4 regions of the Streptomyces sp. NPDC044002 genome follow, and region 3 is predicted to be linked to each of the others. Evidence: riboswitches for the same ligand, from Rfam matches in the RefSeq annotation. Region 3 holds a riboswitch; each other region holds the start of a gene.
What was found. A riboswitch is a leader RNA that binds a small molecule or an ion and turns the genes downstream of it on or off. The one in region 3 is predicted to bind cobalamin.
Positions count from the first base shown of each region.

Region 1: linked by a shared signal. The riboswitch ahead of AC07A6_RS17220 (energy-coupling factor ABC transporter permease) and the one ahead of AC07A6_RS10295 (CoA-acylating methylmalonate-semialdehyde dehydrogenase) in region 3 are both predicted to bind cobalamin.
Region 2: linked by a shared signal. The riboswitch ahead of AC07A6_RS24295 (ribonucleoside-diphosphate reductase subunit alpha) and the one ahead of AC07A6_RS10295 (CoA-acylating methylmalonate-semialdehyde dehydrogenase) in region 3 are both predicted to bind cobalamin.
Region 4: linked by a shared signal. The riboswitch ahead of metE (5-methyltetrahydropteroyltriglutamate--homocysteine S-methyltransferase) and the one ahead of AC07A6_RS10295 (CoA-acylating methylmalonate-semialdehyde dehydrogenase) in region 3 are both predicted to bind cobalamin.

Region 1 is NZ_JBWKEZ010000020.1:13,757-21,103, reverse strand. It holds gene AC07A6_RS17245 (EF-hand domain-containing protein) at 219-431, shown strand; gene AC07A6_RS17240 (PadR family transcriptional regulator) at 477-1,040, opposite strand; gene AC07A6_RS17235 (energy-coupling factor ABC transporter ATP-binding protein) at 1,154-1,981, opposite strand; gene cbiQ (cobalt ECF transporter T component CbiQ) at 1,972-2,721, opposite strand; gene AC07A6_RS17225 (energy-coupling factor ABC transporter substrate-binding protein) at 2,725-3,084, opposite strand; gene AC07A6_RS17220 (energy-coupling factor ABC transporter permease) at 3,084-3,782, opposite strand; cobalamin riboswitch at 3,812-4,039, opposite strand; gene AC07A6_RS17215 (flavodoxin family protein) at 4,158-4,877, shown strand; gene AC07A6_RS17210 (AMIN-like domain-containing (lipo)protein) at 4,905-5,417, opposite strand; gene AC07A6_RS17205 (SsgA family sporulation/cell division regulator) at 5,513-5,923, opposite strand; gene AC07A6_RS17200 (hypothetical protein) at 6,153-6,467, opposite strand; gene AC07A6_RS17195 (L-serine ammonia-lyase) at 6,660-7,347, opposite strand, start outside.
Region 2 is NZ_JBWKEZ010000034.1:76,054-83,400, forward strand. It holds gene AC07A6_RS24295 (ribonucleoside-diphosphate reductase subunit alpha) at 1-1,256, opposite strand, end outside; adenosylcobalamin-variant (AdoCbl-variant) riboswitch at 1,415-1,491, opposite strand; gene AC07A6_RS24300 (GNAT family N-acetyltransferase) at 1,556-2,050, opposite strand; gene AC07A6_RS24305 (Uma2 family endonuclease) at 2,129-2,713, shown strand; gene AC07A6_RS24310 (YbdD/YjiX family protein) at 2,768-2,965, opposite strand; gene AC07A6_RS24315 (carbon starvation CstA family protein) at 2,962-5,193, opposite strand; gene AC07A6_RS24320 (GntR family transcriptional regulator) at 5,323-6,087, opposite strand; gene AC07A6_RS24325 (extracellular solute-binding protein) at 6,385-7,347, shown strand, end outside.
Region 3 is NZ_JBWKEZ010000010.1:21,825-29,171, reverse strand. It holds gene AC07A6_RS10320 (permease) at 1-964, opposite strand, end outside; gene AC07A6_RS10315 (enoyl-CoA hydratase) at 1,119-1,895, opposite strand; gene mmsB (3-hydroxyisobutyrate dehydrogenase) at 1,892-2,806, opposite strand; gene AC07A6_RS10305 (enoyl-CoA hydratase/isomerase family protein) at 2,803-3,897, opposite strand; gene AC07A6_RS10300 (acyl-CoA dehydrogenase family protein) at 3,894-5,048, opposite strand; gene AC07A6_RS10295 (CoA-acylating methylmalonate-semialdehyde dehydrogenase) at 5,045-6,544, opposite strand; cobalamin riboswitch at 6,738-6,908, opposite strand; gene AC07A6_RS10290 (DUF4430 domain-containing protein) at 7,301-7,347, shown strand, end outside.
Region 4 is NZ_JBWKEZ010000010.1:135,053-142,399, reverse strand. It holds gene AC07A6_RS10835 (short-chain fatty acyl-CoA regulator family protein) at 81-1,487, shown strand; gene AC07A6_RS10830 (CbtB domain-containing protein) at 1,760-1,987, shown strand; gene AC07A6_RS10825 (CbtA family protein) at 2,000-2,827, shown strand; gene metE (5-methyltetrahydropteroyltriglutamate--homocysteine S-methyltransferase) at 2,900-5,224, opposite strand; cobalamin riboswitch at 5,402-5,602, opposite strand; gene AC07A6_RS10815 (MFS transporter) at 5,629-6,834, opposite strand; gene AC07A6_RS10810 (DegT/DnrJ/EryC1/StrS family aminotransferase) at 6,880-7,347, opposite strand, start outside.

The DNA of each region.
Region 1 (7,347 bases), on a different contig from region 3:
AATGCCGGTACGTTATGCCGTGATCCCGGAGCGTGACAAGTGGTAAGCGGATTTGTTGGGTGGAATTATCGATTCCGCCTATCCGCCGAGCCGTTCCGGCGGCTTACGCGCGGGTAATTGAATATCTTTCTGCCGCCCGAACGGGACCCGCGGGAGCCCCCGGCGCCCCGGGCCGCTACCCTGAGCCGGTCAACAAGCACCGAGAAGGGGTGGACCCAGTGGCTGACATCGAGAGCGCACGGGCGACGTTCGACAAGTTCGACGTGAACGGTGACGGCTTCGTCACGGCCGACGAGTACAGCGCGGCCATGAAGGCGATGGGTGACCACTACGTCACCGCCGCGGTCGCGGACTCCGTGATCGCCGCCAAGGACAGCGACGGCGACAAGCTGATGAGCTTCGACGAGTTCTGGGCCTCCCTGAACAAGTAAGCGCGGCGCGTCCGCCTCCGCCCCGCCCGCCGGGGCGGGGGCGCGTCAGGCCCCGCCCTCCGGCGCATCCGCTCCGGACATGGCCTCCACCTCGGACAGGGCCTCCTCCAGCCAGCTCAGCCAGAAACCCTCCAGGGCGATGCCCCCGCGCAGCACGAGCCGGCGCAGCCGGTCGGCGTCCGCGTCCCGCCCCGCCGGGAAGTCCTTCGCCTCGATGGCCTCGTACGTGGCCAACTGCGCCCGGTGCAGGTCCAGATGGCGCCGCAGCTCCGGGCCCAGCCCCTGCGGCCCGACCACCGCCGCCGCGCGGATCCGCAGCAGCAGCGCGTCCCGCACCGGCTTCGGATCCTGGCTCTCGTCCACCCACCGCGCCAGCTCCGCGCGGCCGTCGGGCAGGACCTCGTACTCCTTCTTCTGCCCGCGCACGGGCACCTCGCTGGGCAGCGCCCGGATCAGCCCCGCCTCCTCCAGCCGCCCCAGCTCCCGGTAGATCTGCTGGTGCGTCGAGGACCAGAAGTAGCCGATCGACTTGTCGAACCGCCGCGTCAGCTCCAGCCCCGACGAGGGCTTCTCCATCAGCGCGGTGAGAATGGCGTGCGGCAGCGACATGCGGCCATCCTAGGTGTGGGCAATCGTCCCGCAGGGCGGGACGGGTGGGCACACCGGACACCCCGCCCCGCAGGGCCACCCCGCTTCACGGTCCGCCCCTGCGGGGCTCCGGCTCAGCCCAGCGCCGCGAGCTCCTCCGGCGTCCGCGGCCCCGGCACCCCGTCCGTCAGCACCCCCCGCGCCCGCAGGAACGCGGCGACCACCGGCGCCCAGGCCGACCGCAGCCCCGCCGACGCGAGCAGCTCCGGGTCCGAGAGCAGCTCGGCGGCCGGCCCCGTCCGGATCCCCGAAGGGGTCAGCACGGCCGCGTCGTCCGCCCACCGCACCGCGAGGTCCACGTCGTGGGTGGCCATGACCACCGTGGTGCCGGCCGCCCGCAGCCCCGCGAGGACGTCCAGGAGGCGTTCCTGCCCGTCCGGGTCGAGCCCGGCCGTGGGCTCGTCCAGGATCAGCACCCGCGGGGCCATCGCCACCGCGCCCGCGATCGCCGCGCGCTTGCGCTGCCCGTACGACAGCAGGTGCGTCGGGCGGTCCCGCAGCGCGGTGATGTCCAGCGCGGCGAGCGCGGCGTCCACCCGCTCGCGGACCTCCGCCGCCGGCAGCCCCAGGTTCATCGGGCCGAAGGACACGTCCTGCTCGACGGAGGCCGCGAAGAGCTGGTCGTCCGGGTCCTGCACCACCAGCTGCACCGAGGTGCGCAGCCGGACCAGGCCCTTGCGGTCGTAGGCCACCTCGTCCCCGCCGAGCCGCAGCGTCCCCGAGCCGGGCCGCAGGCCCCCGCTCAGCAGCCGCATCAGCGTGGTCTTGCCGCTGCCGTTGCGGCCGAGCAGCACCAGCGCGCGGCCCTCGGCGATGCCGAAGTCCACCCCGGACAGCACGGCCGGGCCGTCCTCGTACGCGTACCCCGCGCCGACCAGCTCCACCAACGGGGTCACAACCACAGCTCCTTCAGTACGAGGGTCCCCGCGACCAGGGCGGTCAGCAGGGCGGCGGACCCCGTCAGGAACCGCCAGGACAGCGCCGCGTCGGGTACCAGCACCCGCAGCGCACCGTCGTAACCGCGCCCCGCCAGCCCCTCCTGGAGCCGGGCCGCGCGGTCGAAGGCCCGGACGAACGAGGTCGCCGCGAGCCCGGCCAGCGAACGCCACACCGCCGCCCGGCCCGCCTGCCCCAGCCGGGCCGCCTGGGCGCGCCGGACCTGGGCCATCGAGTCCAGCAGCAGGAAGCCGATCCGGTACATCACCAGGGCCACGTCCACCACCGGCGCCGGCACCCCGGCCCGCACCAGCCGCGGCAGCACGTCCGAGACCGGCGTCGTGAAGGCGAACAGCAGCACCCCGAGCGAGGCCGCCGAGGTGCGCAGCAGCAGCTCCGCCGCGTGCCGGGGCCCGTCCGGGGCCGGGGCGAGGAACCCGTCCGGGCCGCCCACCGACACCAGCAGCGGCAGCGCACCGGTCACGCAGAAGCCCAGCGGGACCCGGAAGGCCCGCCACAGCTGCCGCCCGGCCACGCCGGCCGGCCCGAGCAGCACGGCCAGGGTCGCGGCGGCCACCAGCGGCCCGCCCGGCCAGGGCGGCAGGCACACCGCGGTGACGGTGAGCCCGAGCCCGAGGAGGGCCTTCTCCAGGGGGTGGCGGCCCCGCCAGCGGCTGGAGTGCGCCGCCACGTCGATCGGCAGCACCGCCTACGACTCCCGGGCCGGGCGGTCCGGCCCGGCCTCGGCGGCCGCGGCCTGGGCGAGGGCCTGCGCCGCGCCCTGGCGGCGGCCCTTGCGGATGCCGAAGTAGTAGGCGAGCACGCCCGCCCCGAGCGCCGCCTGGAGGGCGAACAGCGCCGACTCGACCTCGCCCGAGGGGGGCTCGTACAGCGGGGCGAACCAGGGCTCGTAGTCCGGCTTCAGTTCGGTGATGGCCGCCTCGGCCTGCGCGTCGGCGCCGGCGAACGGCTCCTCCTTGCCGTCGCCGAGCCCCAGCGCGAGCGGGATCACGGCCAGCGCCGCCACCAGGAGCAGCAGCAGGGTGTTGATCTTCGCGTTCCGGCTCATCAGAGGGCCGCCTCCTGCTTCGCCTGAGTGCCGCCGGTCAGCTTCGCGACGCCGAGCCGGACCAGGTCCGACTTGCTGGACTGCATCAGCAGCCGCATCACGAGCACCGTCAGCAGCCCCTCGCTGATCGCGAGCGGGATCTGGGTCAGGGCGAAGATGCCCGCGAACTTCTCCAGGGAGCCGAGGAAGCCGCTCGCCGGGTCGGGGAAGGCCAGCGCCAGCTGGACGGAGGTGACGCAGTAGGTGACCAGGTCGGCGAAGAACGCGCCGAAGAACACGGTCACCATCAGCGGCGCGCCGGACTTCCGCAGCACCCGGTAGACCCCGTAGCCGGCCCAGGGCCCGGCGATGGCCATCGAGAAGACGTTGGCGCCCAGCGTGGTGAGCCCGCCGTGGGCCAGCAGCAGCGCCTGGAAGAGGAGGGTGATCGTGCCGAGCACCGCCATGATCGGGGGCCGGAAGAGGATGGCCCCGAGCCCCGTCCCCGTCGGGTGCGAACAACTGCCCGTCACAGAAGGGATCTTCAGGGCGGACAGGACGAACGTGAACGCACCGGACGCCCCGAGCAGCAGCGTGCTCTCCGGGTTCGCCTTCACCTCGCGGGTGAGCGCGCGGACCCCGTGGACGACGAAGGGGGCGGACGCGGCGCCCCAGGCGGCCGCGTGCAAAGGGGGCAGGAACCCCTCGGCTATATGCATGGGTTGGGAGACCTCTCCAGCACCTCGTGGATGGACGACGCGCCCCGGCCGGTCTCCTGGCTCACGGGTGCTGATGCCCTGGCTCCGCCTTCCCGGGACCGTGCGGTCTCCCGCGCGGGCCCAGTGGCTTCCCGCGGTGGGGGCACCTCCCGGACGGAGTCTGGGGGAGAGAGTGGAGCCGGACTTCCCGATCACAGTGGCGAGGGCCGCACCGGTCTTGCACCGGTTTCCCGAACACCAAGGCCAGACGACCCTAGTCGCCCGCACGGACCGTCACAACCCGGACCGATCCGGCCACCCGGCCACCCGGCCGCGGGCACCCGTACGGGCCAGGCCCGCTGGCCGGGCCGCCGGGCGCGCGGCACGGTGGAGGGCATGGCCGCCGACGACAGCCCCCGCTACGAGGACCTCTCCGCCGTCTACGTCAACTGCACCCTCAAACGCTCTCCCGAGACCAGCAACACCGAGGGCCTGATCGCGCGGAGCCGGGCCGTCATGGAAGCGGCCGGCGCCCGCACCTCGCTGATCCGCGCCGTCGACCACGACATCGCCACCGGCGTCTGGCCGGACATGACCGACCACGGCTGGGAGAGCGACCAGTGGCCGGTCCTGTACAGCCAGATCATGGACGCCGACATCCTGGTGCTGTGCGGCCCGATCTGGCTCGGGGACAACAGCTCCGTCATGAAGCAGGTCATCGAGCGGCTCTACGCCTGCTCCTCCCTGCTGAACGAGCAGGGGCAGTACGCCTACTACGGGCGCGTCGGCGGAGCGCTGATCACGGGGAACGAGGACGGCGTCAAGCACTGCGCCATGAACATCCTCTACAGCCTCCAGCACCTCGGCTACGCCATTCCGCCCCAGGCCGACGCGGGCTGGATCGGCGAGGCCGGCCCCGGCCCCTCCTACCTGGACCCGGGCTCGGGCGGTCCGGAGAACGACTTCACCAACCGGAACACCACGTTCATGTCGTGGAACCTGATGCACCTGGCGGCGCTCCTCAAGCGGGCCGGCGGCATGCCGGCCCACGGCAACCAGCGTTCCCTGTGGGACGCCGGCTGCCGTTTCGACTTCCCCAACCCCGAACACCGCTAGCCGGGCGGCTCCGGGGCCGTCCGCGGGTCAGCAGGTGTTGGGGTGCGGGAAGTCCAGCACGAGCCGCTCGGGCGAGTGCAGGACGGAGGTCTTCCAGGTCGGGGCGGTGTCGAAGGCGGCGCCGAAGGTCACGTACCCCTCGTAGTCGCCGGTCATGGCCATGCCCTTGAGCTTGCTGAGGTAGATCTTCTGGAGCCTGGGCCCCTGGTAGACGTTCTCCCCGGCGTCATTGTGCCCGGCGGCCGGGTGCAGGCGGATCTCCAGGAAGTACTTCCCGGCCAGCGGGACGGGCTGTCCCGACCCGTCGTAGACGAGCTCGGACACGGGAGTGACGGTGACCGGGGGCACGTAGCCCTGGAGGTCGATGACGAGCCGGTCGTACGTGCAGTGCCCGCCCCAGCGGGCATTGACGACGAGCGGCGTCTGGGTGCGGGTGGTCGTGGTGGCGGCGGAGGCCGGCGACGTGGAGAGCGCGAGCCCGGCGGTGAGCAGGGCACCCGTGGCGATGGCCACGATCCGGCGGCGGTGCGGGTGACTCATGGTGTCTCCCCGGTTCCGTGAGACGGGGACTTGCCTGTCATCTCATAAGACAGCGCCGGGCCGCCACCGGTTCCACGGGGCGTGCGCCCGCCGCGTCAGAAGGTCAGCAGCGCGCTCAGCTCGGCATCCAGGTCGTAGTGGCGCTGTTCCTGCCCGCGCGGCACCAGCTCCGTCATCCGCCGGCACAGCTCGCGCACGTCCTTGGCGCGGGCGGAGACCACGCAGCTCTGCTCGCCGTTGCTGAAGCCGAGCAGGACGCGCGGCTCCGTGCCGCTCCAGCGCGGCCAGACCTGTATGTCGCCCTCGCCGGTGGCGCTGTTCTGCCCGTCGAGCAGCAGCTCCCGCGAGAACACCCAGCGGGCGAGGTGCGCCCCGGCGCCCCGGAAGTCCACGGCCACCTCGTACGGGCGGTCCGTGCGGTAGACGAACCGGCCGGTCAGGGGCACGGACAGGGGGGCGGCTTCCAGCCGCAGCGGCAGGAGTCTGTGTTCGGTGATGGTGGCCATCGGCGGCTGCCTCTCGTCGCGCGTGGGTGCTTCCCGCGCCCCTCCCGGCACGCTATCCCCGGCTCGGGTGGGCGGCGCGGGGCCGAAGGTCCCGAGCCACCGGGCCGCAGGGCCTCTTTTCGGCCACAGGGTGCACCGCGGGTCACGTGCCAGGGGCATGCGAAGGGCCCGCCCTCCGGGGGGAGGGCGGGCCCGGTGGCACGCTGCGGCAGGGCCGCGCGGCCGGCCGCTACGGGACCGGGTTGTAGATCAGCGAGTCGTGGTTGTTGGACTGGCCGATCGCGGTGAAGCCGGAGCCGTTGGCCTGGGCGCCGTTGTTCTGGTTCGACGCCCCGAAGCCCGACGCGACCTGCTGCGCGGTGGAGGAGTTGCCGAGGTTGCTGCCGCCGACGCCGCTGCCGAGGATCCCGGCGAGGGCGGCGTTCGAGGCGGTGCCGGCGGCGCCGGCCCCGTTGTCCGCCTGGGCCGTGCCCGTGAAGAGGGCGGCGGCGAGGGGGAGCGATGCGAGCGCCGCCATCACGCGGATGCTGCGGATGCCTGCCATGGTGAAGCCTCCAGTACGCAAAACAGCAAGGGGGTAAGGCGGTTGGCCGACCGCCCGGGGGTGACGCGACGTCGCGTGACCAGATTGGCCTACGTGATCATCGAGAAACCAGCCCGGACCTGCTTCTTCCCTCGCAAGCGTGATCAACTCGGTTGAAACCCCAAACCGGAGATCATTTGCGTATTTCTCGGATCAGCACTCGATGACGTTGACCGCGAGGCCGCCGCGCGCCGTCTCCTTGTACTTGATCTTCATGTCGGCGCCGGTCTCCTTCATGGTCTTGATGACCTTGTCGAGGGAGACCTTGTGGCTGCCGTCCCCGCGCATCGCCATCTTCGCGGCGGTGACGGCCTTGACGGCCGCCATGCCGTTGCGCTCGATGCAGGGGATCTGCACGAGGCCGCCCACCGGGTCGCAGGTCAGGCCCAGGTTGTGCTCCATGCCGATCTCGGCGGCGTTCTCCACCTGCTCGGGGGTGCCGCCCAGCACCTCGGCGAGGGCGCCGGCCGCCATCGAGCAGGCCGAGCCCACCTCGCCCTGGCAGCCGACCTCGGCGCCGGAGATCGACGCGTTCTCCTTGAAGAGCATGCCGATCGCGCCCGCGGCCAGCAGGAAGCGGACCACGCCGTCCTCGTCCGCGCCGGGCACGAAGTTCACGTAGTAGTGCAGGACGGCCGGCAGGACGCCCGCTGCGCCGTTCGTGGGGGCGGTGACGACACGGCCGCCCGCGGCGTTCTCCTCGTTGACGGCCATCGCGTAGATCGTCGTCCACTCGCTGCGGTGCATCATCGGGTCGCCCTCGGTGCGCAGCTGGCGCGCCGTGGACGCGGCGCGGCGCTTGACGCGCAGGCCGCCCGGGAGGATGCCCTCGCGGGACATG
Region 2 (7,347 bases), on a different contig from region 3:
GCGTCCTTGAAGGTCATCCAGCCCTGGCCGGTCTGCGCGAGGGTGCGCATCATGCGGCCGTAGAGGTCGCGCGCCGGCATGGTCTTCTTGGCGAGGCCGGCCGCCTCCGCCTTGACGTAGGCGGCGTCGAACTCGTCGCCGTAGAGGTCGACCAGCTCGGGGACGTCGGCCGGGGAGAACAGCGACCAGTCGGCGTCGGCGTTCACGCGGCGCATGAACTCGTCCGGGATCCAGTGGGCGAGGTTGAGGTTGTGCGTGCGGCGCTGGTCCTCGCCGGTGTTGTCGCGGAGCTCCAGGAACTCCTCGATGTCCGCGTGCCAGGTCTCCAGGTAGACGGCGGCGGCGCCCTTGCGGCGGCCGCCCTGGTTCACGGCGGCGACGGAGGCGTCGAGGGTCTTCAGGAACGGCACGATGCCGTTGGAGTGGCCGTTGGTGCCGCGGATCAGCGAACCGCGGGCGCGGATGCGGGAGTACGACAGGCCGATGCCGCCGGCGTGCTTCGACAGGCGCGCCACCTGGTGGTAGCGGTCGTAGATCGAGTCCAGCTCGTCCAGCGGGGAGTCCAGCAGGTAGCAGGAGGACATCTGCGGGTGGCGGGTGCCGGAGTTGAAGAGCGTGGGGGAGGACGGCAGGTAGTCCAGGCGGCTCATCAGGGTGTACAGCGAGGCGACTTCCTCGACGGCCTGGACGGACTCGTCCTCGGCGAGGCCGCAGGCGACGCGCAGCATGAAGTACTGCGGGGTCTCGATCACCTGGCGGGTGATCGGGTGGCGCAGCAGGTAGCGGCTGTGCAGGGTGCGCAGGCCGAAGAAGCCGAAGCGGTCGTCCGCGCCCTCGGCGAGCGCGTGCTCGACCAGGGCGTCCAGGCGGGCGGCGTGGGCGGCGACGAACTCGGCGGTGCGGTCGGCGATCAGGCCCTCGCGGTGGCCGACGGCGACGGACTCGGCGAAGGAGGTCGAGCCCTGGCCGGCGGCCTCGTCGGCGACGGCCAGCGTCAGCAGGCGGGCGGCGAGCCGGGAGTAGGCGGGGTCCTCGGAGATCAGGCCCGCCGCGGCCTCGGTGGCCAGCCCGCGCAGCTCGGCCTCGTCGGCGGAGGCGCTGCGGCCGCGCAGGGCGGCGGCGGCGACCCGGCCGGGGTCGGTGTCGGGGAGGTCGGCGGTCAGCTCGGTGAGAGTACGCAGCAGCGCGGCCCCCGGGCCTTCGGTGGTGTCGCCAGAAACGGACTCGGCGCGCGGTGCGGAAGGCGCGATGGTCACGGCGGGAGCTCTCCCTCGCTCGGCCCGGTCATCGGCGGATCGGGGCGCGGGGAGGCGCATGCGGGCGCGACGGGATCGCGTACACACCGCATGGCGTCCACCGGCCCAACCGCGAGGCCCGGACGTGGTCGGCACCCGGTTCGGTCGATCCGGGCGCACTGTCGGCAGGTCCTCGGACTTTTCATACCGTTGCGGGACAGTTCCGGATTCGCACCGGATTCCCCTGCGGCGACAGCGAGGATGAGCATACATGTGGGGGGCCGCCCGTGCGCGACCCACCACATGTTGTGTCGGCCCGGCTACAGCTCCAGACGGTAGGTCAGCAGTTTCAGGGCCGGGATGGGCGACCAGTCGAGCTCCGGAGTGCGTACGAAGCCCAGCCGCTCGTAGATCCGCCGGGCGCCCAGCATGGCCGGCTGGGTGGACAGCACGAGGGCTCTGAGGCCCTGGGCGCGGGCCCGTTCGGTGCAGGCGCGTACGAGGGCCTCCCCGACGCCCTTGCCGCGCGCCTCGGGGGCCACGGCGAGCATCCGGAATTCGGCCTCCTGCGGTCCGGCCACGTCCGCGAGCCGGCTGCCGGGTGCGGCGAACGTCACGCCGCCGAGCACCCGGCCGTCCTCCACGGCGACGAGCACCTCCCCGTCGCCGGCCCGTCCGGCGACGTCGCGCAGGACGTTCAGGTAGGTGTCGTCCTCGTTCAGGTCCAGCAGCCCGTCCCCGCTGTAGGCCGCTCCGGTGATCGCCCCGAGCCGCCCGTACTCGTCGGCCCGCGCCGTTCTGATCTCGAAGTCCATGCCGCCGAGTGTGCCGGACGGGTGTCGGTGGTCGGCGCTATCGTCGAAGGAGCACCGTCGATGGAAGGTGAGCGAGGCATGACCGTGATGACAGACCGGCCCCACATGCTGACTGAGGACTTCGAAGCCGTCGCGCGGATAGCCGCCCGGGAGCGGGTGGGGACACGGCTGGAATTCATCGACGGGGTCATCAGGAGCAAGGCCATGCCGGACGGGGACCACGGGCGGATCATCCAGTGGCTGTTGAAGATCTGCATGCAGTCCCGGCCCGAGTTGTTCCTGCATCCGGGGCAGGGGATCAAGGTGGAACCGTACCGACAGGGCCGTGCCATTCCGGACGGGGTCCTGGCGCACGAGGACGCGTTCGTCGGCCAGGGCGACTGGGTCGAACCCGAGCCGATCCTCATGGCCGTCGAGGTGACCTCGTGGGACTCCGACACCCGTCGGCGGGACCACGTCGAGAAGCCCCGCGCCTATGCGGAGACGGGCATTCCCGTGTACCTGCTGATCGATCGGGCCAAGTGCGAGGTCTCCGTCTACAGCCAGCCCGTCGGCCGTGAGTACAAGAGCATCCACATCGTGCCGTACGGCACGGAGATCGCCCTCCCCGAGCCCGTCGGCATCACTCTCCAGACCGAAGTCCTCAAGGACTGGGCGCGCTGACCCGGCGCATGTGAAGGGCCCCGTCGGACGGTCCGGCGGGGCCCTTCTGGTTCCTCAGCAGCAGCGGAAGCCCTCGCGGGGGTCCGCCTCGCGGGCGTCGGTGCGGGCCCGTTCGAAGGCGCGCCGGGTCAGGACCTCGGCGTCCGGGTCGTGCGAGCGGGCGTGCGCCACGTAGCGGTCGTACGCGGCCTCGCCGGAGAACTCCCGTACGTAGAACCGGGCCTTCGCTAGCGCCCCGCGCACCCCGCTCACGCGACGGGCTCCTTGGCCTTGCCCCCGCTCCCGTCGAGGCCGGCGGCCGCGAGCTCGGCCTTCTCCTCGGCGGTGGCGATGAGCCCGGCCGGGGCGATGATCTTCGACTCGGTCCACGGCACCTCGGAGAGGCGGACCGACTCCGGGCTGCGGACGGCCTTGAGGCAGACCCGGGCCGCGTCCACCAGCACGATGACGATCAGCACCGCGAACAGCGCCGACAGGACCCCGTCGACCGTGGCGTTGGTGACCACGGTGTGCATGTCGTCCATGTTCTTGGCGGGCGGCAGCACCTTCCCGGCGTCGATGCCGGTCTGGTACTTGTCGCGCTGCGCGAAGAAGCCGACCTTCACGTCGTCGGAGAAGATCTTCTGGTAGCTCGCGGTGAGGGTGACCGCCACGTCCCAGGCCAGCGGGACGCCCGTGACCCAGGCCCACTTGAGCCGCCCGGACTTGACCAGCAGCGTGGTGCAGACGGCCAGGGCGACCGCCGCGAGCAGCTGGTTCGCGATGCCGAACAGCGGGAAGAGCTGGTTGATGCCGCCCAGCGGGTCCTTGACGCCGACCCACAGGAAGTAGCCCCAGCCGCCGACGACGACGGCGCTGGCGAGCCACACGCCCGGCTTCCAGCTGACGTCCTTGAAGGACTTGTGCACGTTGCCGAGGGTGTCCTGGAGCATGAACCGGCCGACGCGGGTGCCGGCGTCGACGGTGGTCAGGATGAACAGGGCCTCGAACATGATGGCGAAGTGGTACCAGAAGGCCTTCATCCCGGCGCCGCCGATGACCGAGGAGAAGATCTCCGACATCCCGAGTGCGAAGGTCGGCGCGCCGCCCGTACGGGACAGCAGGCTGGCCTCCTCGACGTCCTTCGCGGCCTGCGCGAGGGCCTCCGGGGTGATGGCGAAGCCGAAGTCGGTGACGGCCTTCGAGGCGGTCTGGACGGTGGCGCCGATGACGCCGCCGGGGGAGTTCACCGCGAAGAAGAGGCCGGGCTCGATGATGCTCGCCGCGATCACCGCCATGACGGCGACGAACGACTCGGTGAGCATGGCGCCGTAGCCGATGACCCGGACCTGGGTCTCCTTCTGGATCATCTTCGGGGTGGTGCCCGAGGCGACCAGCGAGTGGAAGCCGGACAGGGCGCCGCAGGCGATGGTGATGAAGACGAAGGGGAACATCGACCCGGCGAAGACCGGGCCGTCGCCGCGCGTGGCGAAGTCGGTGACCGAGGGCATCTTCAGCGTCGGCATCGCGATGACGACGCCGGCCGCCATCAGGGCGATGGTGCCGACCTTCATGAAGGTGGACAGGTAGTCGCGGGGCGCGAGCAGCAGCCACACCGGCAGCACCGAGGCGATGAAGCCGTACACGACCATCCAGATGACCAGCGTCTCCTTCTCCAGGGTGAAGGTGCTCGCCCAGGAGGAGTCGGCGACCCAGCCGCCGGCGACGATGGCGAGGAGCAGCAGCGCGACGCCTATGACGGAGACCTCGGTGACCCGGCCCGGCCGCAGGACGCGCAGGTACACGCCCATGAAGAGGGCGATGGGGATGGTCATGCCGATGGAGAAGACACCCCAGGGGGAGTGCGCCAGCGCGTTGACGATGACCAGTGCGAGCACCGCCAGCAGGATGACCATGATGACGAACACGGCGACGAGGGCGGCGGCGCCGCCGACGGGGCCGATCTCGTCCCGGGCCATCTGGCCGAGGGAGCGGCCGTCGCGCCGGGTGGAGAAGAACAGGGTCACCATGTCCTGGACGGCGCCGGCGAAGATGACGCCCGCGACGATCCAGATGGTGCCCGGCAGGTAGCCCATCTGTGCGGCCAGCACCGGGCCGACCAGGGGGCCGGCGCCGGCGACGGCGGCGAAGTGGTGGCCGAAGAGCACGCGCCGGTCGGTGGGGTGGAAGTCGACACCGTTGTCGAGGCGTTCGGCGGGGGTGGCCCGCGTCTTGTCGAGCCGCAGGACGCGGGTGGCGATGAAGCGGGAGTAGAAGCGGTAGCCGATGGCGTACGAGCCCAGCGCGGCGGCGAGCAGCCAGGCGGCCGAGATCTCCTCGCCCCGGGACAGTGCGAGCACGCCCCAGCCGAGGGCCCCGACGAGGGCCACGCCCACCCAGACGGCGATCGACTGCGGGGAGGCCTTCCCCGAAGAAGAGGGAGAGCCCGGACTGCCGCCTTGACCCGCCGCTTCTGTCCCTGTTGCTCCCGGTTCCGGCATGATCCTCGTCCCCTCGTTGATCATTTGCGTAAACGCACGGAATCTACGGGGGCTTGACCGGTGAAAGTAAGCCCCCGTCCGCATAGCGGTACGAGCGTCTACCGAGGGCCGTGGGCAGTCAACAGCTGATCACGTGGCGGGTCGCTGGAGGCGGGCCACGAATTTGTAACGGTCGCCGCGATATACCGATCGCACCCATTCGACTGGTTCCCCGTCGGCGTCCAGGGAGTGCCGGGAGAGCATCAGCATCGGCAGGCCCACGTCGGTGCCGAGCAGTCCGGCCTCGCGCGGGGTGGCCAGGGAGGTCTCGATGGTCTCCTCGGCCTCCGCCAGCCGGACGTCGTACACCTCGGCGAGGGCGGTGTAGAGCGAGGTGTACTTGACGAGGGACCGGCGCAGCGCCGGGAAGCGCTTGGCCGAGAGGTGGGTGGTCTCGATGGCCATCGGTTCGCCGCTGGCCAGGCGCAGCCGCTCGATGCGCAGGACCCGCCCGCCCGTGGCGATCTTCAGCAGGCCCGCGAGGGTGTCGTCGGCGGTGACGTACCCGATGTCCAGGAGCTGTGAGGTGGGCTCCAGGCCCTGGGCGCGCATGTCCTCGGTGTAGGAGGAGAGTTGCAGCGGCTGCGAGACCTTGGGCTTGGCGACGAAGGTGCCCTTGCCCTGGATGCGCTCCAGCCGGCCCTCGACGACGAGCTCCTGCAGGGCCTGCCGGACGGTGGTCCGGGAGGTGTCGAACTCGGCCGCGAGAGTACGCTCGGGCGGCACGGGGGTGCCGGGGGGGAGTGTTTCGGTCATGTCGAGCAAGTGCCGCTTGAGTCGGTAGTACTTGGGCACACGCGCCGTGCGAGTGGCTGCCCCGCCTTCCGGCTCCGTGGTCGCCCCTTCGGTGGCCATCGCCGCCCGCCTTCCCGACTCCAGTTTCGCTGCCGTCACCGGCTCCTCCGATATGTGCGGTCACATGGTGACACGGGCGGGAGGGCAGGCCTCCTCCCCTCCCCCAGGTGTCGGTCCGATAACGGACCGAGCACCCGCTCATTAGACCCTTGACACCCCTAAAGGTCTAGGCCAAGCTCCCGGTACTGGTCTAAACCAATGTGGATCAGATCCCGGCCCCACGGCAGTACTTGGTACGTACGTCACCGCGGCGGGCGAGGGAAGGTGCAAAGCAGCAGCATCCCTGAGGAGGGTGGCGTGAAGCGCAAGCTCATTGCGGCGGTCGGTGTCGTGGGCATGATGGTCGGTGTCGCGGCGTGCGGCAACGGCGGCGACGACAAGCCGGAGTCCGACGCGTCGGGTGGCGCCAAGGAGATCACCGTCTGGGTCATGGACGGTTCCGCTCCCAAGGCCTGGATCGAGCAGGTCAACAAGGAGTTCTCGGCCAAGCACCCCGGTGTCACGGTCAAGGTCGAGGAGCAGAAGTGGACGGGCATCCAGGAGAAGATCACCACCGCCCTCTCCGAGAACACCCCGCCGGACGTCCTTGAGCTCGGCAACACCCAGACCGCCGGCTACGCGGTCACCGGCGGCCTCGCCGACCTGACCAAGGACAAGGCCAAGCTCGGTGCCGACGCCTGGCAGAAGAGCATGCTCGCCTCCGCCGAGGTCGAGGGCAAGCTCTACTCCGCCCCCTGGTACGCCGCCAACCGCGTCGTCGTCTACGACAAGAAGGCCTACGCGAAGGCCGGCGTCACCCCGCCCAAGACCCGCGACGAGTGGATCGCCGGCCTGGAGAAGCTGAAGGCGTCCGACCCGTCCGCCCAGCCGATCTACCTGCCCGGCCAGAGCTGGTACATCCTCGCCGGCTTCATCTGGGACGAGGGCGGCGAGCTCGCGGTCAAGGACGGCGGCAAGTGGAAGGGCCAGCTGGCCACCCCGCAGGCCGCCTCCGCGATGGACTTCTACAAGAAGCTCCAGTCCTTCTCCACCGCCCCGAAGGACAAGGACGAGGCCACCCCGCAGCAGTCCACCGACATCATCCCCAAGGGCGGCGTCTCCTCCTGGATCGGTCTCGGCTGGGAGGCCGGCGGTGCCGAGAAGGCCCTGAAGGACGCGGGCAAGGAGGCCGACTTCGGCTACTTCCCGATCCCGGGCAAGGCGGCCGACAAGTCCGGCACCGTCTTCCTCGGCGGCTCGAACCTCGCCGTGGCCGAGCGC
Region 3 (7,347 bases):
CGACGAACGTGGCGGCGCAGAACCGCACCGCGAACGCCCTCCCGAAGGCCCCCGACTGCAGGGCGATCAGTTTCATGTCGACCATCGGGCCCACCACCATGAAGGCGAGGCGGGCGGTGGGCGAGAAGCCGGTGAACGAGGCCGCCACGAACGCGTCCGCCTCCGAGCACACCGAGAGCAGGACGGCTAGCACCGCCGCCACGAGGACACCCAGCCACGGAGACCCGGAGAAGGCTTCCAGGACGGACGGCGGCACGAGGACGTTGAAGGTGGCGGCGGCCATGGCGCCGATCACCAGGAAGCCGCCCGCCTGCAGGAAGTCGTGCTGCAGGCCGCGCCGGAAGGCCTCCAGCCCGCTCGCGCCGGGTGCGTGCCGCGCGTGCCTCACCGGCAGCCGCAGCCACTCCTCACGCCCCCACCGGATCCACAGCCAGCCCATGACGACCGAGGTGACGAGCGAGGCGCCGAACCGTGCCGCCGCCATCTCCGGTTTCCCGGGGAACGCGATCACCGTCGAGACGAGCACCACCGGGTTCACGGCGGGTGCGGCGAGCAGGAACGTCAGGGCCGCCGCGGGAGCCACGCCCCGGCGCATCAGACTGCCCGCGACGGGCACCGAGGCGCACTCGCACCCCGGCAGCACCACTCCGGCGGCCCCGGCCACCGGCACGGCGAGGACCGGGTTGCGGGGCAGGATCTTGGAGAAGGCCCGGGCGGGGACGAAGGCGCCGATGGCCGCCGAGACGACGGTGCCCAGGAGCAGGAACGGCACGCCCTGTACGACGATGGCCACCAGGAGGGTGCGCCATGCTCCCAGCGCCGCGAGCCCGGACAGCCGCTCCGCCCACGGTCCGGCGAGCACCGCGACCACCACGGCCCCTACCAGGGCCGAGCCGACCGCCCCCGTCCCCGCCCGGCGCCGTCGCCCCGAGCCGTCAGCCACGCTGCACCCCTTGCTCTTCATCCGTCGGGGCGCGGCGGAACACGCCCGGCCCGACCGGAGGTATCGCGGCGCGAGCGGGCACACACTAGCCGACGACAATCATATTCATCTACCGCTCGGCAGCCTGAGCGGAGGGACCCGGCAGGACGATCACCGTTGAGGGTGCCGGTCGTAATCAGCCGTGCGTGAAGTGCGGCGGGCGCTTGTCCACGAAGGCGGACATGCCCTCCTTCTGGTCGGCTGTGGCGAACACCGCGTGGAACAGGCGGCGTTCGAAGCGGATGCCCTCGGTGAGGGTGGTCTCGAAGGCCCGGTTCACGGCTTCCTTGGCCATCATCGCCACCGGCTTGGACATGCCGGCGACGGTCGTGGCCACGGCGAGGGCCTCGGCGAGCAGCTCGTCGGCGGGAACGATGCGGGAGACCAGGCCGGCGCGCTCGGCCTCGATGGCGTCCATGGTGCGGCCGGTCAGGCAGAGCTCCATGGCCTTGGCCTTGCCGACGGCCCGGGTGAGCCGCTGGGATCCGCCGATTCCCGGGATCACCCCGAGCTTGATCTCGGGCTGCCCGAACTTCGCCGTGTCCGCGGCGAGCAGGATGTCGCACATCATGGCGAGCTCGCAGCCGCCGCCCAGGGCGTAGCCGGAGACCGCCGCGAGGGTGGGGGTGCGGACCTGACCAAGACGGTCCCAGGCGGTGAACCAGTCCGAGAGGTACATGTCCATGTAGCTCTGCGGGCGCATCTCCTTGATGTCGGCGCCGGCCGCGAACGCCTTCGCGGAGCCGGTGAGGACGATGCAACCGACCTCGGGGTCCCGGTCGAGTTGCTCCGCGGCGGCCACGACCTCCGTCATGACCTGGAGGTCGAGGGCGTTGAGTGCCTCGGGCCGGTTGAGGGTGAGGACTGCGACACGGCCCTTGCGTTCGAGCAGGATGGTCTCGTAGGCGGTCATGCGGGAGTTCCGTTCTGGTTCGTTCCGCCGGGGCGGAGGGTGCGGACGATCGCCGAGAAGTCCAGGCCCGCGCCCTCGCCTCCGGCGAACGCGGCGTACAGTTCCGCGGCCTTGAGGCCCAGCGGCGCGTCCACCCCGCCGGCCCGCAGGGCGTTCGCGGCGAGGCCCAGGTCCTTGGCCATCAGCGGGGCGGCGAAACCCGGCCGGTAGTCGCGGTTGGCGGGGCTCGTCGGGACGGGCCCGGGGACAGGGCAGTTGACGGTGAGGGCCCAGCACTGGCCGGAGGCGGTGGAAGCGACGTCGTAGAGGGCCTGGTGGTCCAGGCCGAGGCTCTCGGCGAGGACGAAGGCCTCGCTGACGCCGATCATGGAGACGGCGAGGATCATGTTGTTGCAGATCTTCGCGGCCTGCCCGGCGCCCGCCGCGCCGCAGTGCACGGCCTTCTTGCCCATGGCGTCGAGGAGCGGCTCGGCGGCGGCGAACTCCGCCTCCCCTCCGCCCACCATGAAGGTGAGCGTGGCGGCTTCCGCGCCCACCACTCCCCCGGACACCGGGGCGTCGAGCGCCCGGTGTCCGGCCGCGACGACGGCCTCGTGCGCGGCGCGGGCGTCGGACACGTCGATGGTGGAGCAGTCGACGAACAGTGTCCCGGGGCGGGCGGCGGCCAGCAGCTCCTGGTCACGGTAGAGGGCGAGGACGTGGCGGCCGGCCGGGAGCATGGTGATCACCACGTCGGCCGTGGCGGCGGCCTCGGCGGCGGAACCGGCGGGCTCGACTCCGGCCGTGCCGGCGGCGGCCGTCAGCTCGGGGACGAGGTCGAAGCCCAGGACCCGGTGTCCGGCCCTGACCAGGTTGGCCGCCATGGGTCCGCCCATGTGTCCGAGCCCGATGAATGCGACGGTGCTGCTCACCAGACGACCTCCTGCGACGAAGCGGTCGCGACGAGCCGCAGCTCGTGCGCGTCGGGCGGGGAGAAGTACCGGTCCACGTCCGCCGGGGTGACGTCCTCCAGCGCGGCAGGGGACCAGCGGGGGTTCCGGTCCTTGTCGATGACCTGGGCCCGGATGCCCTCGACCAGGTCGGGCGAGGACAGTGCCGCGCAGGAGACGCGGTACTCCTGCTCCAGTACGCGCTCCAGCGGGCCGAGCCGCCGTGCCCGGCGGAGCGCGGCCAGGGTGACCTTCACGGCGGTCGGGGACTTGGCGGCCAGGGTGTCCGCCGCGGCCTTCGCGGCAGGAACGCCCGAGGCCAGCAGCCGTGCCACGATCTCCTCCGCGGTGTCGGCGGCGTAGCAGCGGTCGATCCACTCCCGGGCGGCGGCGAGGCTCCCTGCCGGGGGCTCCTGCACGTGCCGCTCCAGTACGGCGCGGACGGAGTCCGCTCCCAGCTCCCGGGCCAGTGCCGGCAGCGCGGCCGAGGGCACGAAGTGGTCGGCGAGTCCGCACAGGAGCGCGTCGGCCGCTCCGACGGGGGCTCCTGTGAGGGCGAGGTGGGTGCCGAGTTCTCCGGGGGCGAGGGCGAGGAGGTAGGTGCCGCCGACGTCGGGGACGAAGCCGATGCCGGTCTCGGGCATGGCGACCTTGGAGCGTTCGGTGACGATGCGGACGCTGCCGTGGGCGGAGACGCCGACCCCGCCGCCCATGACGATGCCGTCCATGAGGGCGACGTACGGTTTGGGGTAGCAGGCGATCAGGGCGTTGAGCCGGTACTCGTCGCGCCAGAAGTCCGCCGAGGCGGTTCCGCCGGTGCGGGCGTCCTCGTGGATCGCACGGATGTCTCCCCCGGCGCACAGGCCCCGGTCTCCGGCGCCCTCGATGACGACCAGGTCGACCGCGGGGTCGTCCGCCCAGGCCGTGAGCGCCTCCTCGATGCGGAGCACCATGGGGTGGCTGAGGGCGTTGAGGGCCTTCGGCCGGTTGAGGGTGACGTACCCGGCGCGGCCTTCGGCGCGCACGAGGACGTCCTCGTCGTCGTGGTGGTCCACGGGCTTGTCGTTGGTCATCGCAGTGTCTCCGTGAGTCCGCGCGCGACGATGACGCGCATGACCTCGTTGGTGCCTTCCAGGATCTGGTGGACCCGCAGGTCGCGGACGATCTTCTCGATGCCGTATTCACTGAGGTAGCCGTAGCCGCCGTGCAGCTGGAGGGCCGCGTCAGCCACCGCGTACCCGGTATCGGTGGCGAAACGCTTGGCCATCGCGCACAGGCGCGGGGCCAGTGGGTCGCCGCTGTCCAGGGCTTCGGCGGCCTGCCGGACCAGGGCCCGGGCGGCGGCGAGCTCGGTGGCCATGTCGGCCAGGCGGAACTGGAGCGCCTGCGCGTCCAGAAGACGGCTGCCGAACGCCTCCCTGTCGGCCAGGTAGGACAGGCTCCGGTCGAGGGCGCTCTGCGCGCCGCCGAGCGAGCAGGCGGCGATGCCCAGGCGGCCGCCGTTCAGGCCGTTCATGGCGATGCGGAAACCGTCGCCTTCCGCGCCGAGCCGCCGACCGGCGGGGATCCGGACGCCGTCGAGGACCACCTGGCGGGTCGGCTGGGCGTTCCAGCCCATCTTGCGTTCGTTGGGGCCGAAGGAGACTCCGGGGTCGTCGCGCTCGACGACGAAGGCCGAAATCCCGCCGGGGCCGGGCTCGCCCGTCCGTGCCATGACCACGTAGAGGTCCGAGGCGCCGGCGCCGGAGATGAACTGCTTGACGCCGGTCAGTACGTAGTGGTCGCCACGCCGCTCGGCGCGGGTGCGCAACGCGGCGGCGTCGGAACCGGCACCCGGTTCGGTCAGGCAGTAGCTGCCCAGGGTCGCCGCGGAGCAGAGACCGGGCAGCCGGCGGGCGCGCTGGACGTCGTCGCCGTACCGGTCGATCATCCAGGCGACCATGTTGTGGATGGAGAGGTAGCCGGCGATCGACGGGCAGCCCGTCGCCAGGGTCTCGAAGACGAGCACTCCGTCGCTGCGGCTGAGGCCGGAGCCGCCGTGTTCCTCGCGTACGTACACGCCGGCGAGGCCGAGGGAGGCGGCGCGCCGGATGACGTCGACGGGGAAGTGCTTGTCCTGGTCCCAGGCGACGGCGTGCGGGGCGAGCTGTTCCCGGGCGAAGTCGAGGGTGACCTCGGCGAGGGCGAGCTGGTCCTCGGTGAGGGTGGTGGTCACGGCGTTCACCCCATCGTCGGGATGGTGAAGCTCGCGCCCTCCTTGACCCCGGAGGGCCAGCGCGAGGTGACGGTCTTGGTACGGGTGTAGAAGCGGATCGAGTCGGGCCCGTGCTGGTTCAGGTCGCCGAATCCGGACTTCTTCCAGCCGCCGAAGGTGTGGTAGGCGACGGGCACCGGGATGGGTACGTTGACGCCGACCATGCCGGTGTTGACGCGGCGGGTGAACTCGCGGGCGGTGTCCCCGTCCCGGGTGAAGATCGCCACGCCGTTCCCGAAGGGGTGCTCACTGGGCAGGCGCAGCGCCTCCTCGAAGTCGGCGGCCCGTACGACGCACAGGACGGGGCCGAAGATCTCCTCGCGGTAGACGCGCATCTGCGGGGAGACGCGGTCGAAGAGCGTCGCTCCCGCGAAGAAGCCGTTCTCGTGGCCGTCCAGGGTGAACCCGCGTCCGTCCACGACGAGTTCGGCGCCCTCGCCGACGCCGATGTCCACGTAGCGGCGCACGCGGTCGAGGGCGTCGCGGCTCACCAGGGGACCGAAGTCCGCGTCGGGGTCGTCGGACCGGCCGATCCGCAGGGTGCCGATGCGGTCCTTGAGGGCGGCGACCAGCCGGTCGGCGGTCTCCTCCCCGACGGGCACGGCGACGGAGACGGCCATGCAGCGCTCGCCCGCAGAACCGTAGCCGGCCCCGATCAGGGCGTCGACGGCCTGGTCCAGGTCGGCGTCGGGCATCACGATCATGTGGTTCTTCGCGCCGCCGAAGCACTGGGCGCGCTTGCCGTGCGCGGCGGCCGTGGCGTAGATGTGCGCGGCGATCGGCGTGGAGCCGACGAAGCCCAGGGCCTGTACGCGCGGGTCTTCGAGGAGGGTGTCGACCGCTTCCTTGCCGCCGTTGACCACGTTGAGGACGCCCGGCGGCAGACCGGCTTCGAGGAACAGCTCCGCCAGTCGCAGGGGCACGGACGGATCGCGTTCGGACGGCTTGAGGATGAACGCGTTGCCGCAGGCCAGGGCGGGTGCGGCCTGCCACAGCGGGATCATGGCGGGGAAGTTGAAGGGGGTGATTCCGGCGACGACCCCGAGGGGGCTGCGCAGGGAGTGCACGTCGATGCCGGTGCCGGCGTTGTCGGTGAACTCCCCCTTGAGGAGGTGGGGGACGCCGGCGGCGAATTCCACGACTTCCAGACCGCGTTGCAGGTCCCCGTGAGCATCGGCGACGGTCTTGCCGTGCTCGGCGGACAGCAGCCGCGCGAGGCTGTCCCGCTCGCCCTCGACGAGCTGGAGGAACCGCAGCAGGACGCGGGCCCGGCGCTGCGGGTTCCACTTCCCCCATTCCGCCTGTGCGTCTTCGGCGTTGGCGATCGCCTCTTCGGTGTCGGCGCGCCCGGCCAGCGGTACGCGGGCCTGGACGGAGCCGGTGTTGGGGTCGTACACGTCGGCGAAGAGCCCGGAGGTGCCGGTGGTGTGCTTTCCGCCGATGAAATGGGTGAGTTCACGGACCATGGATGCCTGCTCTCGTCAGGTTGGATCCGGGGATGGCACGGCAGGCCGACGGACCGCACTCGGGTGGGGGTGCGCCGCTGCGGACTGCCGTGAGAACTACGAGCGCGCCGAATCGGTGTGTGCGCGCTCCGCCGGATCACCAGGGTCGTGGGTACAAACCGGTGCCATGCGTGTCTGCTCCATCCTCGTGGACAACACGGAACAATCCGCGGCCGGTATCCTGACTCCCGGATCCCCGCGTGCCGCCCGCCTTCCCGACAGACCTCGTCAGTGGCGTGTGGATGGCAGCACACTCCCCGGTCACAGTGGCGGGACCGTGCCGGACTCACACCGGCTTCCCTGCACCGCGGACCTTGTGCCACGAACATATAGTTGGACGTCCTAGTAAGTCCAGGGCCGACGCACGGACGGGCCATCTCACAGAACCCGCTTCCAGCCCACGCCCACCAGGTCGTACGATGCGTTCTGCTCCGGCCCGCGCGGCGGGAGCTCACAACCGAATGCATGCACAACTGGGGGAAGCCGGTGGGAATCCGGCGCTGACCTGCAACCGTGTGCGGGGCCCGGAGGGCACCGCGAGTCGGAGTACCCGGGGTGCGATGCGTACTGCTTCCCACTGTCATGGTCTGCAGCGCGAAGCCCCCACCCCGGGTCGGCGACCCCTGCCCGTTTCCTCACGGAGACGGGCAGGGGGACGGGCACGTGCGGCGGAGGGACCTCGGCTCAGACCCTCGTCCCTCTCAGGAAGAAGGCGTCATGCGCCAGTTCCCCGCCCGCCGCTCCGTGATCACCGCGGTCGCCCT
Region 4 (7,347 bases), 110 kb from region 3:
CCCCACTCATTTGCCAAGGTTGCGAAGGTCCACGACGGCGGATTCCCGCGTACTCTGGGACCCGGTCGAAAGGGGCTGGGGTGGGCAGGACGTACGCGGGGGCGCGGCTGCGGAGGCTGCGCGAGGAGCGCCGCATGACCCAGGCCGGACTGGCGCGCGTACTGGCCATCTCGCCCAGCTACCTGAACCAGATGGAGCACGACTCCCGGCCGCTCACCGTGCCGGTCCTGCTGCGTCTGACCGAGGCCTTCGGCGTCGATCCCGGATTCTTCTCCGAGCGCGACACGAGCCGTCTCGTCGCCGACCTCCGCGAGGCGCTCGCCGCCGAGGTCGCCGACGCCCGCGTCTCGCCGTCGGAACTGGCTGAGCTGGCCACCCGGATGCCGGGGGTCGCCTCCGTCCTGCTGGACCTCGGCCGGCGCGGCCAGCTCCTGGCCGAGCGGCTCGCGGAGACCGCGGGCGGCCGGGAGGGCGACGGGGCCGGCGCTCCTCGCTCACCGCACGAGGAGGTCCGCGAGTTCTTCTACCGCCGCCAGAACTACCTGCACGACACCGACCTCGCCGCCGAAGCGCTCGCGCGGGAGATCGGCGTCCGTCCCGGGGAGGTCGTACGCGTGCTCGCGGAGCGCCTTTCCGGCCGGCACGGGGTCCGCCTGTCCGACGCCACCGACCGGCTGCACCACTTCGACCGGCGGGCCCGGGTGCTGCACCTGTCCGGCCGGCTGCGGCCCGGCCAGCAGGCGTTCCGGATGGCCACCCAGCTCGCCCTGCTGGAACAGGGGGAGGAACTGGACCGGCTGGCCTCCGAGGACTTCGAGCAGGGCTCCCCCGCACACGGCCTGGCCCGGATCGGCATCGCCAACTACTTCGCCGCCGCGCTCGTCCTGCCGTACGGCGCCTTCCACGCGGCCGCCGAGGAGTACCGGTACGACATCGAGCGGCTCACCGGCCGCTTCGGCCTCGGCCACGAGACCGTCTGCCACCGCCTCAGCACCCTCCAGCGGCCGCGGCTGCGCGGGGTCCCGTTCTCCTTCGTCCGGGTGGACCGGGCGGGGAACCTGTCCAAGCGGCAGTCCGCCACCGGCTTCCACTTCTCCCGGGCCGGCGGCACCTGCCCGCTGTGGAACGTCTACGAGGCCTTCGCCGCTCCCGGCCGCATCCACGTCCAGGTCGCGGCGATGCCGGACGGGCAGCGGTACCTGTGGACCGCCCGCGCCGTCACCCGCCACCGCGGCGGCTGGGGCGAGCCCGGCAAGACCTTCGCCATCGGCCTCGGCTGCGAGGTCCGGCACGCGTCCCGGCTCGTCTACTCCGACGGCCTGGACCTCGCCGACGCCTCCGCGGACACCCCGATCGGCATGGGCTGCCGCCTCTGCGAACGCCTCGACTGCCCCCAGCGGGCGGTGCCGCCCCTCGGCCGGGCCCTCGCCGTCGACGAGAACAGCAGCACCTTCGTCCCGTACCCGGTCACCCCCGAGCGGAGCTGACCGCGGCCCCGCGCGCCGTCCCGCCCTCCGGGCACCCCGTGTGATCAGCGACTCATCCGCTTGGTGGGAAGGCCCGCGGGGTTGTAGCGTCACGGCGACATAAAGACATAGCGACGACGGCGAGACGGAAGTCCGGTGTGAATCCGGCATGGTCGCGCCACTGTGTGCTGCGTCGGCTCCCCTCCCCGGGGTGGCGGCGCGGCGAGTCAGACCCGAGGACCGTCGTACCGCACCACCACATGGGACGCGTTGTTCCCCGAGGAGGTTCCACCATGGCCGAGGCCCTCGCTTCCGCTGCCGTACCCGCCCCCGCCCTCTCGCCGTCCGCGCCGCTGCCCGTCAAGGCCGTGCTGCCCTGGGCGCTGTTCGTCGGCCTGCTGATGCTCGTGGCCCTGTACTTCGTCGGCGCGGAGCAGGGCGCCACCGCCGTGTTCTCCGGCGAGGGCGTCCACGAGTGGGTGCACGACGGCCGTCACCTGCTCGGCTTCCCCTGCCACTGAGAGGCGCGCACCATGTACGCCTCCACTGTCAGAGGTCTGCTGGTCCGCGGCATGCTCGCGGGCCTGATCGCCGGTCTGTTCGCCTTCGCCGTCGCCTACGTGGTCGGTGAGCCCCCGGTGCGGGGCTCCATCGCCGTCGAGGAGGCGGCGGCCGCCAAGGAAGCCGCTCCCGCGGCCGGCCACGCCGGTCACGGCGGCGGCGACGCCCCCGCCGCCGCGGAGGAAGAAGAACTCGTCAGCCGGCCCGTCCAGTCCACCGTCGGTCTCGCCACCGGCGTGCTGGTCTACGGGGTCGCGCTGGGCGGCATCGCCTCCCTCGCGTTCTCCTTCGCCCTGGGCCGCGTGGGCCGGTTCAGCCCCCGGGCCACGGCCGCCCTCACCGCCGGGGGCGCGTTCACGCTGGTCTACCTGGTGCCGTTCCTGAAGTACCCGGCGACCCCGCCGGCCGTCGGGAACCCGGACACCATCGGCCAGCGCACCACGCTGTTCTTCCTGATGATCCTGCTCAGCGTCCTGCTGGGCGTCGGCGCGATCGTCCTGGGCCGGCGCCTGGCGCCGCGCCTGGGCAACTGGAACGCGACCCTGGCGGCCGGGGCGGGCTTCGTCGTCGCCACCGGGCTGGCCTTCCTGGTGCTCCCGGACAACACCGACGCCGTCAAGGCCGAGTTCCCCGCGGCCCTGCTGTGGGACTTCCGGGTCGCCTCGGTGGCCGTCCAGCTCGTGCTGTGGGCCGTGTTCGGGATCGTCTTCGGGGTCCTCGCGCAGCGCCTGCCGGCCCTGCGCGCCGATGCCGCCGGTGCGGAGGCCGCGGCACCCCGCCCGGCGTCGGCCCTCGTCTGACCGCGCGCCGCGCACACCTTCGGAGCCCTGCCTCCCCGGACGTCCGGGAAGGCAGGGCTCCGTTCATGTGGGTCAGCCGCGTCCGCCGGTGAGGCCGGCGCGGACCTCACGGGCGGCGGCCACCAGGTTCTCCAGGGAGGCCCGGGTCTCCGCCCAGCCGCGGGTCTTCAGGCCGCAGTCGGGGTTGACCCACAGCCGCTCGGCCGGGACGGCCTCCAGGCCGGTGCGCAGCAGGCCGGCGGCGTCCCCGGCGCTCGGGACGCGCGGGGAGTGGATGTCCCAGACGCCGGGGCCGGCTTCGCGGAGGTAGCCGTGGGCGGCGAGTTCGCGGGCGACCTGCATGTGCGAGCGGGCGGCTTCCAGGCTGATGACGTCGGCGTCGAGGTCGTCGATGGCCTGGACGATGTCGCCGAACTCGGCGTAGCACATGTGGGTGTGGATCTGCGTGTCCGGCCGGACCCCGCTGGTGGTGAGCCGGAAGGACTCGGTGGCCCAGTCCAGGTAGGCCGCGTGGTCGGCGGCCCGCAGCGGGAGGGTCTCGCGCAGGGCGGGCTCGTCGACCTGGATCACCGGCGTGCCGGCCGCCTCCAGGTCGGCCACCTCGTCGCGCAGGGCGAGGGCCACTTGGCGGGCGGTGTCGCCGAGGGGCTGGTCGTCGCGTACGAAGGACCAGGCGAGCATGGTGACGGGGCCGGTCAGCATGCCCTTGACCGGCTTGGCCGTCAGGGACTGGGCGTAGGAGGTCCAGCGGACGGTCATCGGCTCGGGGCGGGAGATGTCGCCGGCCAGGACCGGGGGCCGGACGTAGCGGGTGCCGTAGGACTGCACCCATCCGTGCTGTGTGGCCAGGTAGCCGGTGAGCCGTTCGGCGAAGTACTGGACCATGTCGTTGCGTTCGGGTTCGCCGTGCACCAGGACGTCGAGGCCGGTCTTCTCCTGGAAGGCGACGACCTCCTCGATCTCGCCCTTGATGCGCGCCTCGTAGCCGGCGGTGTCGATCCGGCCGGCCCGCAGGTCCGCGCGGGCCGCCCGCAGCTCGTCGGTCTGCGGGAAGGAACCGATCGTGGTGGTCGGCAGCAGCGGCAGGCCCAGGCGGGCCCGTTGGGCGGCGGTGCGCTCGGCATAGGGCTGGGAGCGGCGGCCGTCGGCGTCGGTGATCGCCCGGGTGCGGTCCCGTACGGCCGGGTCGTGGGTGAGGGCGGATGCGGCGCGGGAGGCCAGGTCGGCCCGGTTCGCCGCGAGTTCGGCGGTGATGGCGTCCGTGCCCTGGGCCAGGCCGCGGGCCAGGACGGAGATCTCCCGGGTCTTCTGGCGGGCGAAGGCGAGCCAGCGGCGGACCTGCGTGTCGATGTCCCGCTCGGCGGAGGCGTCGAGCGGGACGTGCAGCAGGGAGCAGGAGGCGGCGACGTCAACCCGGTCGGCGAGGCCGAGGAGGGTACCGAGGGTGGTCAGGGACCTCTGGTAGTCGTTGATCCAGATGTTGCGGCCGTTGACCACGCCCGCGACGAGGCGCTTGCCGGGCAGGCCGCCCACGGAGGCCAGGTCGTCGAGGTTGGCCGCGCCGCTGTCGGTGAAGTCGAGCCCGAGGCCCTCGACCGGGGAGGCCGCGAGGATCCGGAGGGCGTCACCGAGCCTGCCGAAGTACGAGGCGACCAGCAGCCTGGAGCGGTCGGTCAGGGCGCCGAGCTCTCGGTACGCGCGGGCGGCGGCGTTCAGCTCCGCCGGGGTGCGGTCCTGCACGAGCGCGGGCTCGTCGAGCTGGACCCATTCCGCTCCGGCGGCCCGCAGGGCGGCGAGGACCTCCGCGTAGACGGGCAGCAGCCGGTCCAGCAGGGTGATCGGCTGGAAGTCGGGGGCCACGCCCGGGGCCGGCTTGGCCAGCAGCAGGTAGGTGACCGGCCCGACGAGGACCGGGCGGGCCGTGTGTCCGAGCGCGAGGGCCTCCCGCAGTTCGGCGACCTGCTTGCCGGGGTCCGCGGTGAAGACGGTGTCCGGGCCCAGTTCGGGGACCAGGTAGTGGTAGTTGGTGTCGAACCACTTGGTCATTTCCAGCGGGGCGACGTCCTGGGTGCCGCGCGCCATGGCGAAGTAGCCGTCGAGCGCGTCGGCCGCGACGGCCTCGCGGTGCCGGGCGGGGACGGCGCCGACCATGACGCTGGTGTCGAGCACGTGGTCGTAGTACGAGAAGTCACCGGTCGGGATCTCGGTGATACCGGCCTCGGCCAGCTGCTGCCAGTTCGAACGGCGCAGGCCGGCTGCGGTCTCCCGGAGGGCTTCGGCGCTGACGCGGCCCTTCCAATAGCCCTCGACGGCCTTCTTCAGTTCGCGGCTCTGGCCCTGGCGGGGGTAGCCGTACACGGTGGCTCGTGCTGCCGCGGCTGCGGGCTTCGCTGTCACGGAACTCTCCTTCGCGAGATGTGTCCAGGAACGTCCCGGCAACGGGACGCGGACGCGAAGGGAACGCCAGAGCGTACGGACCGCGCTGCGGGAATGCAGCGGGCGCCGCTCGCTGTGCACGCCGACCCGCCCACGAGGTCACCGGGATGTCCGTACGCGGAACGGTCCGCGTACGGGCAGCGGGCAGGTCTTCGGACTCGCGGGCACGCCTGCCGGTCTCCCGGCGGGCACCTACTGGCCGTCGCTTCCCAGGACCGTTGTCCGGTCCCAGTGCGTATGACGGCGGTCGTTCCCGCTCACCGCTGCGGGGCAGTCCCGGATTCCCACCGGGTTCCCTCTTACGACGCATCCCGCCTGGCGGACGGGGCGAACCAGCTGCACCGGCCACCCTAGCCGACGCGGCGTCAGGGGCGGTGCAGCCGGGGGGCCAGGGCTGCCATCGCCGCCATCAGCGCCGGCAGCACCAGCATCGCCCACCGCAGGGTCGTCGCCTCCGCGAGGGCGCCGATGACCGGGGGGCCCGCGAGGAAGCCGACGTAGCCGACGGCCGAGACGGCGGCGATGGAGGAGCCGGTGTGCCCGGGCCGCAGGCCGGCCGCGTGGGCGAAGACGAGGGGGATGACCGCGGCCATGCCCAGGCCGAGCAGGGTGTACCCGACGAAGCCCGCCGTGGTCGTCGCGTCGAGGATCGGGATCAGGGCGCCGGTGCCCGCGACCACGGCGCACAGGAAGGTGAAGCGGGCCGTGCCGAGGCGGGCGCGCAGCCGGTCGGCGGTGAGGCGGCCGACGACCATGCCCGCGGAGAAGACGGCGTACCCGAGGCCCGCGGCGCCCGCGGAGGCTCCGGTCTCCTCCTTCAGGTAGACGGCGCCCCAGTCGTTGACGACCCCCTCCCCCATCAGGGCGCAGAACGCCACGAGCCCGGGGATCCACAGGCCCGGACCGGGCAGGGCCAGCAGGGGGCCGGTCCTGGACGGGCCGCCGGTCCGCGGCGGTTCGGGGGCGAGGGCCGTGGCCGCCGTCCCCGCGACCGCCAGCAGTACGAGGGCGGTCACCGTGAAGTGGGCCCGGATGCCGACGCCGGCGGAGGCCGCGAGGCCGCCCGCCGTGGCGCCGGCGATGCCGCCGAGGCTGAACATGGCGTGGAAGCCGCCGAGCACGGGGCGCCCGTAGGCACGTTCGACCAGGACGCCCTGGGTGTTCATCGCGACGTCGACGGCCGTGTTGCCGCAGGCGAACACGGCCAGGGCCACCGTCAGCACCGCGAGGTCCGGGACGAACGGCAGGCTCGCGAGCGCGCCCAGGTAGGCGGCCATGCCGGTGCACAGGACCCTGCGGCTGCCGTACCTGGCCACCAGGCCGCCGACCAGCGGCAGCCCCGCGAAGGCGCCGCCGCTCAGGCCGACGAGGGCCACGGCCAGTTCCCCGGCGGACAGGTCCAGCCGGCTCTGGACGCCGGGTACCCGGGACGCCCAGGTGGCGAAGGCCGCCCCGGTGACGAAGAAGACCGCGCAGACGGCCAGCCGCATCGTCCGCGGGCGCGGACTGCGGGCGCGGGCGGGCGGCGCCGTGCGTCCGGCCGCCGTCCCGGGCTCGGGCTCGTTGCGCATCTGCGTCCGTCCCCTTGTCGTTCGTGTCCTGTCCGTCCCGGCCCGTCAGTGCGCCGGGCCGGCCGTCCGCCGGGTCAGGTCGATCAGCGCGTCCCGCTCCTCGACGAGAACCTTGTACAGGACCTCGGCGTAACGGTGCATCGTCGTCGCGTCGTTGGGCGGGCCGAAGGAGCTGAGGCTCTGTCCGAGGACCAGGCGGCGCAGGCAGACCTCCTCGCTGACGGGGTACTGCGCCGGATCGTAGTGGTGGCCGGGGCGTGCGTGTCCGCAGCTCCAGGGGCAGCCGCGGCCGTAGCCGCGGAGCTCCTGGAACAGGGTCTGTCCGGGTACCGGCTGCGGCTGCCAGCGCGTGATGTGCAGGCCCTCGGCGTTCACCGCCCGGGCGAGGGCGTCGCGGAAGGCGGCGACGGGGAGGCCGTCGAGACCGAGCTCCTCGGGCACGACGAGCAGCGGGTAGAAGAAGTACACGTGCGTGCGGTCCTCGGGGACGGCGGGCGTGCGGATGCCGGGTAC